Linked DNA regions of Beijerinckia sp. 28-YEA-48. The protein of the gene in region 1 interacts with the protein of each later gene in a pairwise test. Links are inferred from orthologs where the notes say so. Each region holds a gene or a part of one and is shown in the gene's direction. Other genes may lie near its edges.

The links. The genes of interacting proteins can lie anywhere in the genome.
Region 2: the proteins of BLW50_RS07335 (region 1) and BLW50_RS16080 interact in binary tests that used the Escherichia coli proteins (3 or more experiments, as listed by UniProt). The link is inferred for Beijerinckia sp. 28-YEA-48 from one-to-one orthologs.

What each region holds. Positions count from the first base shown.
Region 1 is NZ_FNSI01000001.1:1,555,483-1,560,860, forward strand. What follows is about bases 1,452-4,317. They hold BLW50_RS07335 (AMP-binding protein), read left to right. Parts: upstream 1,452-1,961; coding sequence 1,962-3,674; downstream 3,675-4,317. Other genes in these bases: BLW50_RS07330 (TetR/AcrR family transcriptional regulator), read right to left, coding at 1,452-1,751; BLW50_RS07340 (amidohydrolase family protein), read left to right, coding at 3,671-4,317. Also shown: BLW50_RS07325 (YiiG family protein), read right to left, coding at 1-814; more of BLW50_RS07330, read right to left, coding at 954-1,451; more of BLW50_RS07340, read left to right, coding at 4,318-4,609; BLW50_RS07345 (Bug family tripartite tricarboxylate transporter substrate binding protein), read left to right, coding at 4,677-5,378. UniProt on the Escherichia coli protein: Involved in the biosynthesis of the siderophore enterobactin (enterochelin), which is a macrocyclic trimeric lactone of N-(2,3-dihydroxybenzoyl)-serine.
Region 2 is NZ_FNSI01000001.1:3,384,469-3,389,780, reverse strand. Bases 1,411-4,210 are described here. They hold BLW50_RS16080 (SDR family NAD(P)-dependent oxidoreductase), read left to right. Parts: upstream 1,411-2,320; coding sequence 2,321-3,100; downstream 3,101-4,210. Other genes in these bases: BLW50_RS16070 (ATP-dependent Clp protease ATP-binding subunit), read right to left, coding at 3,790-4,210; BLW50_RS16075 (cupin domain-containing protein), read left to right, coding at 3,228-3,704; BLW50_RS16085 (aldehyde dehydrogenase family protein), read left to right, coding at 1,411-2,318. Also shown: BLW50_RS16090 (aldehyde dehydrogenase family protein), read left to right, coding at 1-823; more of BLW50_RS16085, read left to right, coding at 834-1,410; more of BLW50_RS16070, read right to left, coding at 4,211-5,312. UniProt on the Escherichia coli protein: Involved in the biosynthesis of the siderophore enterobactin (enterochelin), which is a macrocyclic trimeric lactone of N-(2,3-dihydroxybenzoyl)-serine.

The sequences.
Region 1 (5,378 bases):
GCAGATCGCCCAAGAGCTGGCTGGGCGTCGACGCGAAACTCGACAATGCCTTCGGATTGCTGGCGGTGAACGCCACCATCTCCTTGATAGCACCAGCGTAGTCGTTGAGCGTCGCGTCGAAGACCGCCAGATCGACCGGCTGGCGGCCATTGCCTGGCAAAACATCCATCACGCGACGGATTTTCCACATCACATTGGTCCGCTGCCACTTCGCCTGCCGGCCTTCCTGCTTTTCAATGACGTCAAGCCGTTGCTGGTCGGCTTTGTCTTTCTCGACGCGGAAGGCAACCTCTAAACGGGCCCGCGCCGTCTCATAGGCATCGATCGCCGGCACCAATTTGGCGTGCAGTTCCTTGCCCTCAGCCATTTTGTCGGCCAGGTAATCCTTGCGTTCGTAATAGCCGCTGGCTTGGTTCAGCAGCGGGCTGATCGCCGTGTTGGCCGCAATGAAGCTCTTCATCGCCGCATCGAGATCCGGCATGGCCGGCTCGCGTCCGGCTGCCGCTTCAGCAGCTGCCGTCTCGCCCGATGTGTCATAGACTTCATAGAGACCGTAATCGATGTAGCGTTCCTTGCCGGTCGGACCGCTCTTCATATTGACCCAGCTTCGGTAGCGATTGATCGAATCCTCGACCCGCAACGTCCGGTTCATCAGAGCCACATAGGCGTTGAACTTGGTCGTCGCCGCATTCAGAAGCGCGGAAGGATCGGTGACGGCGGCAGCCGTTGTCTGCGCCAAGGCCTGTGGCCCGCCGACGCTCGCAAGGCTGAGAGCCGCCAATAAAAGCGCCGCGCCGGTCTGATGAACCTTCATGGTTCCGCTCCAATCATGTCTCTTGGCAGTTGTTATACCGCAGCCGATTTCGACGAATATGGCAGCGGTCAAGTTTCCGGAAAGACATACAATTGGATGATGCTGCCGGCGTGTGCGCCAGCGCACAGAACCGGGGCGCCTAATCCTTTTCCGCCAACCGCTCGATGAGCGCGAGATTCTCACGGATCTCGCGCGACAGCGCGCTGACCGTCGCCGCCTTCTTCGTCGCGGCCGTGCGCTGCACCACAGCCATGGCGTTTTCGGCCATCCGCTGGGCGATTTCTTCCGGCCGCTGCTCCCGGCTCGGATAAAGCCACCAAGCCGTCCACATGGTCATGCCGATGATCGAGAAGGCGCTGACCCGCCGATCGGTCGCCCGCGCCTCTCCGGCCCGTTCGGCCGCTTCGATCAACCGCATCATCTCGCCCAGGATGTGACGCTTGGCTTCTTTGTGCGCGATGGCTACGGCCTCTGGCAGTTCCGCCTCGCTGCGCTCCACCAACCGGAAATGGGTGTGGGGATCGGAGACCCACAGCACCAGCCGGCGCACCACTTCGCCGATCTTGGCGAGGGGTGTCAGCGCTTCGCCATCAACCTCCTGAAAGATCTGCGCGACAGGCAGCGTGACGCCCTGGATCAACTCCTGCAGCAGCGCGTCCTTGTTGGGATAGTAGTAGTAGATCGACGAACGATGGAGGCCGACCGCGTCGGCGACATCTTTCAAGCTGGTCGCCGCAAACCCCTGTTTAGCGAACAGGTCCGCCGCCTTGTCGAGCACTTCCGTCGCCAACAGGTCACGGCGAATGCCACCGGCTGGGTCAGGCTCAATAACCGGCTTAACCGCTTTGCCCGGCTTCGCCGTCTTGCTCGGCGCCTTCCTGCTGGAAGTCGTCTTGCTGTTTTCAGACTTGGGATTTCGGGAGCGAGCGACGGCCATGTCCATCCCTGTTCGATTGCTAAGGTCTCTCGGCATAGAGGGTCCCAATACCGCCCGGCAAGAGGAACCTTGGGCGAAAACCGTTGCCGTCTCCGTCGGTTCGCAGTCCAATTTGACGGCAACGTCAATACATCAACACCATAGTTGAATATCGGACAGAAACGTTGTAATCAATCCTGATCGGCGGTCTGATCACGCAGGGAGGAACAGGTGGGGATCAAGCAGCAGGGCGCGACCATAGATGCCACTTCGGCAAGCGCTTTCGGCCCACATCAGCCGATGCCCGGCGTCACCTATCGCTCCGCAGAGGAAGCGCGACGGCACATCGATGCCGGCGACTGGCTGGACTTCAACATCGGCGACAGCCTGCGCCGAACGGCCAAAGCCCATCCCGCCAAGACCGCCATTGTCGATGCCGACCGCGCGCTGACCTTTGCCGACATCGATGCCCAGTCGGAATCCGTCGCCGCGAGCCTGCTGGCGCTCGGTCTGAAGCCCGGCGACTGCGCCCTCTTCCAGGTCGGCACCTGCAACGAATTCTTCAGCGCCTTTTATGGCTGCTTGAAAGCCGGCGTGGTTCCGGTCTGCACCCTGCCGCAATATCGCATCACCGAGATGCGCCACTTCGCCGAGAAGACCAATGCCAAGGCGATTTTCGTCCAGGCCGACGTTAATCCGAATTTCGATCAAGTGGCTTTCGCCCGCGAACTGGCTGAGGCCGTGCCGAGCTTGGCCCATGTCATCGTCGTGCGCGGCAGTGGCATCCCCTCTCTTGCCGATATGGCGACGGCCTTCGATGTCGAGACGGCCCGCGCAAAGACGGCGCATGTGGCGCCCGGGGTTCTCGATGTCGCCGTGTTCCAGCTCTCGGGCGGATCGACCAATCTGCCGAAGATCATCCCTCGCATGCATGGCGAATATCTCGGCTCGGCCCGTCAGCTCGGCCAATGTTATGGGCTGACCGGCGAGGATGTGACCCTGTGGAGCCTGCCGCTGATCCACAACGCCGGCACGATCTTCGCGGTTCTGCCTGTCACCGTCGACGGCCGCACGCTGATCATGCAGCCGCGCGTCGACATTCCCGAAATGCTACGCCTGATCGAACGCCATGGCGTGACCTTCACCGGCAGTATCGGCCCGATCGCGCCGAAACTGCTCGAAGTGAAGGACATCGATCGCAACAGCATCCGTTCTCTCAAACAGTTCTTCTCGCTGACCCGCGCCGAGGCCGTGGAAGCGCATGTCGGCCTGCCCGTGAGCCAGATGTTCGGCATGACCGAGGGCATGCTGTTTGGCTCCGCGCCAACGATGCCGGCCTTCGTGCGCCATCACACGGTCGGCTATCCGGTTTCTCCCGGCGACGAAGTGCGCCTGCTCGCGCCAGGCACAGAGACCGAGGTCGCCTTCGGCGAGATCGGCGAATTGTGCTTTCGCGGGCCGACGACGCTCACCGGCTATGTCGGCGATCCTGAGACGACGGCCGCCTCCTTTACCTCGGACGGTTTCTTCCGCACCGGCGACCTGCTGCGCACGCACCATATCGAGGGCCGCGTCTGCTATTCGTTCGAAGGCCGCATCAAGGACAACATCAACCGCGGCGGCGAAAAGATCGGCGCCGAAGAGGTGGAAGGCCTGGTCGTCCAGCACCCCGACATCTCCGATGTGCGCGTCGTCGCCATGCCAGATCCGATCTATGGCGAAAAGGTCTGCGCCTTTCTGATCATGCATGCCGGACGGCCGACGCCGAGCGTCGCAGAACTCGGCCAGTTTCTCCTCACGCTTGGCGTCGCCAAATACAAGCTGCCGGAACGTGTCGAGGTCATCGATGCCTTTCCGCTCACCAAGGTCGGCAAGGCCGACAAGGCGGCGATGCGCGCCTTGATCGCTGAAAAGCTGGCACGTGAATCGACGGCGCAAGGATGACGGACCACGTGCCTGGCTCCGTCACGATCGATATTCATCATCATTTCAATCCATCTTCAAAGGATAACGACGGCAATTTCTGGTCGATCGACATGGCCCTCGATCAGATGGACCAGAACGGCATCGCAACCGCGATCGCCTCGCTCGGCCCGGTCAGCGATTGGGCAAGCGCCGATCGGCCGGCCCGCGTCCGCGCTTGGAACGAATGGGGCATGAGAGCCTGCCTCGATCATCCTGGCCGGTTTGGTCTTTTTGCCTCGCTGCCGCTGCCGCAGATCGATCTTGCGCTCGCCGAAATCGCCTATGCCTTCGATGTTTTGAAGGTCGATGGCATCGCGATATCGACCAATGAAGGCGACCTTTGGCTCAGCGATGACAGGAACCGGCCGGTCTTCGACGAACTCAACCGGCGCAAGGCCGTAGTCTTTGTTCATCCGGCTCCGACCTCGAACTGTGCCGCGCTCAGCCGCGCTTATGGCGGTAGCGATATCTCGTCGCCATGGCTGGAATTTCCGGTGAACTCGGCGCGCGCCATCCTTGGGCTGCTGGCCAAAGGCATTACACGCAGCCATCCCGATATCCGCTTCATTTTCTGCCATGGTGGCGGTGTCATGCCGCCATTGCTCGGACGGATTTTCGGCTTCTCCGGTTGGAAGACCGTCGGCCCGACAAAGCTGGCCGAGCTGTTTCCCGACGGCATCTACGCCGAGTTCGCGAAATTCTATTTCGACTGCGGGCAGGCTTATGCGCCTGAAACCATGGCGCTGCTGCAACGGATCGTCCCCGTCTCGCACCTGCTGTTTGGCACGGACTTCTCCTACTTTCCCATCGGCCACAGCGTTGCGGAGTTTGCCGCGCTCGATCTGACGCCCGATGTGCGCGCTGGCATCGCCGGCGGCAATGCCGCCGCGTTGTTCCCACGTTTTAAAATTTAAGCAGCGCCAGGAGCGCTGACACTTATCGCGAGCAAACCGCTCCATAATTCTTCTGGGAGGATAGAATATGAAAATTCGCCAGCTGATCCTGGCTGCTGCTTTGTTCAGCGGCCTTTCGCAGACAGCCGTTCAAGCCCAAGGCTCCACTGGAAACTGGCCCGCGCGGCCGATCAAATTGATCGTGCCGACTGGTCCGGGAGCAGGAACCGATGTCATCGCCCGCGTCATGGCGACGGAAGTATCGAAGACCATTGGCGGATCGATGTACGTTGAGAATATGCCTGGCGCCTCGGGCCTATTGGCGCATCAGGCGGCTGCAACATCCGACCCCGATGGCTATACCCTGCTCTTCTCCAACACGTCCGGCCTCGCCATCAACCCGACGACATTCAAGAAGCTCCCGTATGATCCGGAGAAGAGCTTTGTCATGATCGCGTTGGTGGCCGATTTCGCCCCGCAGATCGTCACTGTCCACAAATCCGTACCGGCCCAGAACCTCGGCGAGCTGATCAAATATGTGAAGGCCAATCCAGGTAAAGTCAGTTACGGCGTCGACGCGACAGCCGGCGCTGGTGTCTTCACCGGCCGGCTTCTCAATCGTCGGGCACAGCTCGACATGGCTGAAGTGCCTTATCGCAATGCCGCGCAGCTGGTGCAGGATGCAGCGACGGGCCGCGTCGAAGTGCTCGTCAGCTCGATCATCGCCGCACAACCGTTCGTGCAGACAGGCGATCTCCGGCAGATCGCCGTGTCTTCCGGCAAAAGATTT
Region 2 (5,312 bases), 1.8 Mb from region 1 along the record:
CGGCCATGCGCTGACCGTTCATCCACTCGTCGGCAAAGTGTCCTTCACCGGCGGCGGCGCTGTCGCGCGCATGATCATGAAGGATGCGGCCGACGGCATTAAGGGCGTGCAGTTCGAACTGGGCGGCAATGATCCGGCCATTCTTTTGGAAGATGCCAATCTCGACGACGCGCTGCCGAAGCTGCTCGGTGGTGCCTTCCGCCGTTCTGGCCAGTTCTGCTTCGCGGTCAAGCGCGTCTATGTGCCCTCGTCCATCTACGCCGAGGTCGTCAAGCGCATCGAAGCCGAAACCGATAAGTTCCGCGTCGGTCATCCGCTGACTGCCGGCGTCAACTTCGGCCCGATCAACAACAAGGGCCAGCTCGACTTCCTCAAAGGTCTGCTCGAGCGCACCCGCCAGGCTGGCTACACAGTCAAGGAACTCGGCAGCGTGGTGGCGCCGGAGACCTGGGATGAGGGCTATTACATGCGTCCGGTCGTGGTCTCCGATCTCGATTTGGAAGCCGAACTTGTGCAGGTCGAGCAGTTCGGCCCGTTGCTGCCGGTGGTGCGCTACGACGATCTCGATCAGGTGGTCGACAGCATCAATGCGTCTGAATTGGGCCTTGGTTCCAGCATCTGGACGCGCGATTTCGACAAGGCGCTCAAGCTGGCGCAGCGGCTGGAGGTCGGCATGACCTTCATCAACAACTCCGGCACGTCGCGGCTTGGCCAGAAGAACATTCCCTTCGGCGGCGTGAAGCAAAGCGGCATTGGCCGTGAAAGCTCACCCATAGGCCTGCGTGAATATGTCGAATATCACGCCATCAATTTTCACAAGTGAGGCATCCGTGATGACCGCTGCTGCAAATCTCGTTACGCCGGCCACACTGACGGTGGACAATTTCATCGATGGTGCCTGGGCAGGCGCCGACACGCGCTTTGACGTGCGCGATCCCGGTCGGAGCAATGATGTCGTCGCGCGGGTCGCGGTGGCTGATCAGGCTTTGGTCGATCTCGCCGTTGAAGCGGCGCACCGGGCACTAAAACCCTGGGGCGCGATCTCTGTCGATGATCGCGCCGCCGCCGTGTTGCGCGCTGCCGACCTGATCGAAGAAGAAGCGGAAAAGGGCATTGAAGGTCTGGCTGGCGTCGTTGTGCGCGAGACCGGCATGCTGCCCGTCGAGATCATCATGGAACTGCGCGGTGCAGCTTTCGCCGCACGCGACAATGTCGAAGCCGCGAAGATCGCGCTTGAGCCGTTGATCGTCGAAGACAAGGCGAGCATTGTGCGTATCGAGCACAAGCCCATCGGCGTGGTGGCGGCCATCGTGCCGTGGAACGCGCCGATCGTGCTATTGATCCGCAAGTTCGCCCCGGCGCTGGTGGCCGGCGACACGATGGTGATCAAGACGCCGCCGACCGCGCCCGCTGGCATCGCCATCCTGATGGAAAAGCTCGCTGGCCTATTTCCGCGCGGCGTCATCAACGTCGTGCACGGCGGCGCCGAGACCGGCGCTGCCTTGGCCGCCCATCCGAAGGTCCGCCTCATCTCCTTCACCGGAGGTGGCGCTGCGGCCAAGCAGATCATGAAGACCGCCGCCGAAACGCTGAAGAACGTCCAGTTCGAACTCGGCGGCAATGATGCGGCCATCGTCCTGGACGATGTCGACATGGACAAGGCGATTCCGACCCTGGTGGCCGGCGCCTTTCATCGCTCGGGTCAGTTCTGCTTCGCCATCAAGCGGCTCTATGTGTCGGAGAGCATCTACGAAGCGTTCTTCGAAAAGCTGGCGGCTCATATCGATACGTTTCGTGTCGGTCATCCGCTGGATCCGCGCACGACTTTCGGCCCGATCAACAATCCGCCGCAGCTTGCTTATCTCAAGAGCCTCATCGAGAAGACCCGCGCGGCTGGTGGCGAGCTGATCGAACTCGGCAACAAAGTCGCGCCTGAGAGCTGGGATGAAGGCAATTATATCTTGCCGGTGTTGGTGAAGAAGCCGGGCGCCGATTTCGACATCGTCACCTGCGAACAGTTCGGCCCGGTCCTGCCGGTGATGAGCTATAAGAGCGAGGACGACGTCGTCGCTTTGGCCAATGGCACCGAATACGGCCTCGGCTCCAGCGTCTGGACGAGCAATTTCGAGCGTGGCGTCGCTTTCGCCCGCCGGCTCGAAGCTGGCATGACCTATATCAACAAGAACGCGCAATCGCGCCTGGGCCGTCGCCATATGCCGTTTGGCGGCATCAAGCAGAGCGGCATCGGCACCGAGAATTCAGAGTTGGGCCTGGCCGAATTCACCGAAATCCACGCGATGAACTTTCATAAGGTGTGACGATGGCGCTTCCTGCATTTCCCACCAGCGAAACTCCAGGCCTGTTGCGCGGCAAGACCGCGCTGGTGACGGGCGGTGTATCGGGCATCGGCCGTGCGATCGCGGCGCTGTTCAAGGCCAGCGGCGCCACGGTGATCGTCGCCGATATCGGCGCCAAGGATAGCGATCAGGCAGCCGTGGGCGAGTTCGGCCCGCTCTGGCATGCGGACGTCGCCTCCGAGGAGAGCGTGGCGCGTTTGGCGGCGCGCATTGCGGCGGGGCAGGGCGCACTCGACATTCTGGTGAACTGCGCCGGCGTGCCGCAGTCCTATACGCCCATCGAAACCATGACGGTGGAGGCGTGGGATCGCATCATGAACGTCAACACGCGCTCGCTGTTTCTGATGGCAAAGCATTTCCTGCCGCTTCTGCGCGGCAGCGGCAATGCCGCTGTGGTCAACATCTGCTCCGTCATCGCCGTGCGTCCGAAGCCTGGTCTCGCCGCCTATGGCGCCTCCAAGGCCGCGGCGGTCGCCACCACGCTATCCCTGGCGCTGGAACTGGCGAAGGACGGCATCCGCGTCAACGGCATCAATCCAGGCGCAACCGAGACGCCGATGCTGAGCGGCTTCACCGGCGGCAAACAGGTGCAGGACGTGGTCGGCGCCTTTGCCAGCCAGATTCCCATGGGCGAGATCATCCGTCCCGATGACATCGCAGGTGCGGCGCTCTACCTCGCGTCCGACTTGGCGCGTTTGGTGACCGGCTCGATCCTCAACGTTGACGGCGGCCGCTCGGTATAATTTCAGACGGGTTTCCTGGGCCTCTTGAAGGCTGCCGCATGTGTGCGGCGGCTTTCGGCTGCGGTATTGCGCGCTGGCTTGATCGGTCATACCAAGAGGCAATCGATCATTCAGAGAGGAAGCCCGCATGTCGATCACCGTCCGCCGCGTCGTCACTGGCCACACCAAGGAGGGCAAAGCGACCGTCATGATCGACGAGGTCGTGACGAGCACGGCCGAGAGCCGGCCGGGCGCCAATCCGACGGTGGTCTGGACCTCGGAAGGTTTCCCGATCAGCAATGACGGCAATGCCGATGAATCCAAGCGTCAGACCAGCACGGCGCATCCCAACGGCACCGTATTTCGCGTCATCAGCTTCGCGCCTGGCGTCCATCCCCGCAATCACCGCACCGATTCCCTCGATTACGCCGTGGTCATTTCGGGTGAGATCGTTATGGATCTCGATGGCGAAGAGGTTCTGCTCCGCGCCGGCGATGTCCTGATTCAGCGCGGCACCATTCACAACTGGTTCAATCGCAGCACCGAGCCTTGCGTGATTGCCTTCGTCCTCATCGCGGCAAACCCGGTCACCGTCGATGGCAAGGTTCTGAACGCTGGCGGGTGATGGCAGCGGCCGCGTTTCCTCCGTGTCACCCCGACGGCTGCGGCGTCCGGGATGACACGAAGGTTTCGGGCCATATGATACACCGCTACTCAGCAGAGCGCTGATGAACGACGTTCTGATGTGATTTGCCGTCGCCTCTAGCCGCGTCGGCCGTCTTCTGTGGTTTGGCGGGCTGCGCGGGTTTCGCGCTTGCATCTCCATTTGTCGCGGTCGGCTGAGCCTGTTCAACGGCAAATGTCACCTTGCCGGCCTTTGCATCGTAGGCGCAGACGACGCGATTGCCTTCCTTGATCTCACCCTTGAGCATCGACTTGGCCAGTTCGGTCTCCAGCTGCTGACGGATCTGGCGACGCAATTCCCGCGCGCCATATTCGGGCTGGTAGCCTTCGCTGGCAAAGTGTTCGACCAGGGTTTCGTCGAACACCAGTTCGATATCTTGTCCCTGGGCGATCTTTTGCACGCGTTGCAGCTGCAATCGGACGATCTCTTTGATCTGCACCTGGTCGAGCGATTGGAAGATGATGATCTCGTCGATCCGGTTGATGAATTCGGGCCGGAAATGCGAGCGCAGCACGCTCATCACATCGTCGCGGACAGAACTCGATGACGATGGCGGATGAAATCCGAGTTGCCCGCGCCGGCCCATGACGACATCGGACGCCAGATTGCTGGTGGCGATGATCAGTGTGTTGGAAAAATCGACGACGCGGCCTTTGCCATCCGTCAATCGGCCATCATCGAAGACCTGCAGCAACACATTGTAGACATCCGCATGGGCCTTCTCGATCTCGTCGAGCAGGATGACGCAATAGGGCCGGCGGCGCACCCGCTCGGTGAGTTGGCCGCCCTCGTCATAGCCGACATAGCCGGGCGGTGCACCGATCAGCCGGGCCACCGCATGACGCTCCATATATTCGCTCATGTCTATACGCACGACCGCGTCCTCGTCGCCGAAGACGATCTCGGCCAAAGCCTTGGCAAGCTCCGTCTTGCCGACGCCGGTCGGCCCCAGAAACAGGAAGGTGGCGATCGGTCGATGGCCTTGTTGCAAGCCGGCGCGCGACAGGCGGACTGCGTCGCTGACGGCGCGGATCGCCTCCTCCTGGCCGATGACACGCTGATGCAGCCGCTCCTCCATGCGCAGCAGCTTGGCTTTCTCTTCTTCCGTCAGTTCGGTGATGGGAATGCCGGTCAGTTTTGAAACGATCTCCGCCACCTGTTCGGTCGAGACGCCGGCGGTGCTGGAGCCGACCTTTCTCTTCCAAACGTCGGTGGCCTCAGTGAGGGCTTTTTCCTTGGTCGCGAGCTGGCTATCGAAGTCCTTCACCCGATCGAACTGTTTGCGGGAAACGGCGGAGTCATGTTCGCGCTTCAGCTGGGCGATCTCGGCTTCGAGTTCATGGATCTCGGCCGGGCGGGAGGTGGTGGAGAGGCGCACGCGCGCTGCTGCTTGATCGATCAGATCGATCGCTTTGTCCGGCAGGAAGCGCCCGGTGATATAGCGATCCGACAATTCCGCCGCCGCGACGAAAGCCTCATCCTGGATCGTGACCTTGTGGTGCGCCTCCAATCGATCGCGCAGGCCGCGCAGAATGGCGATCGTCTGTT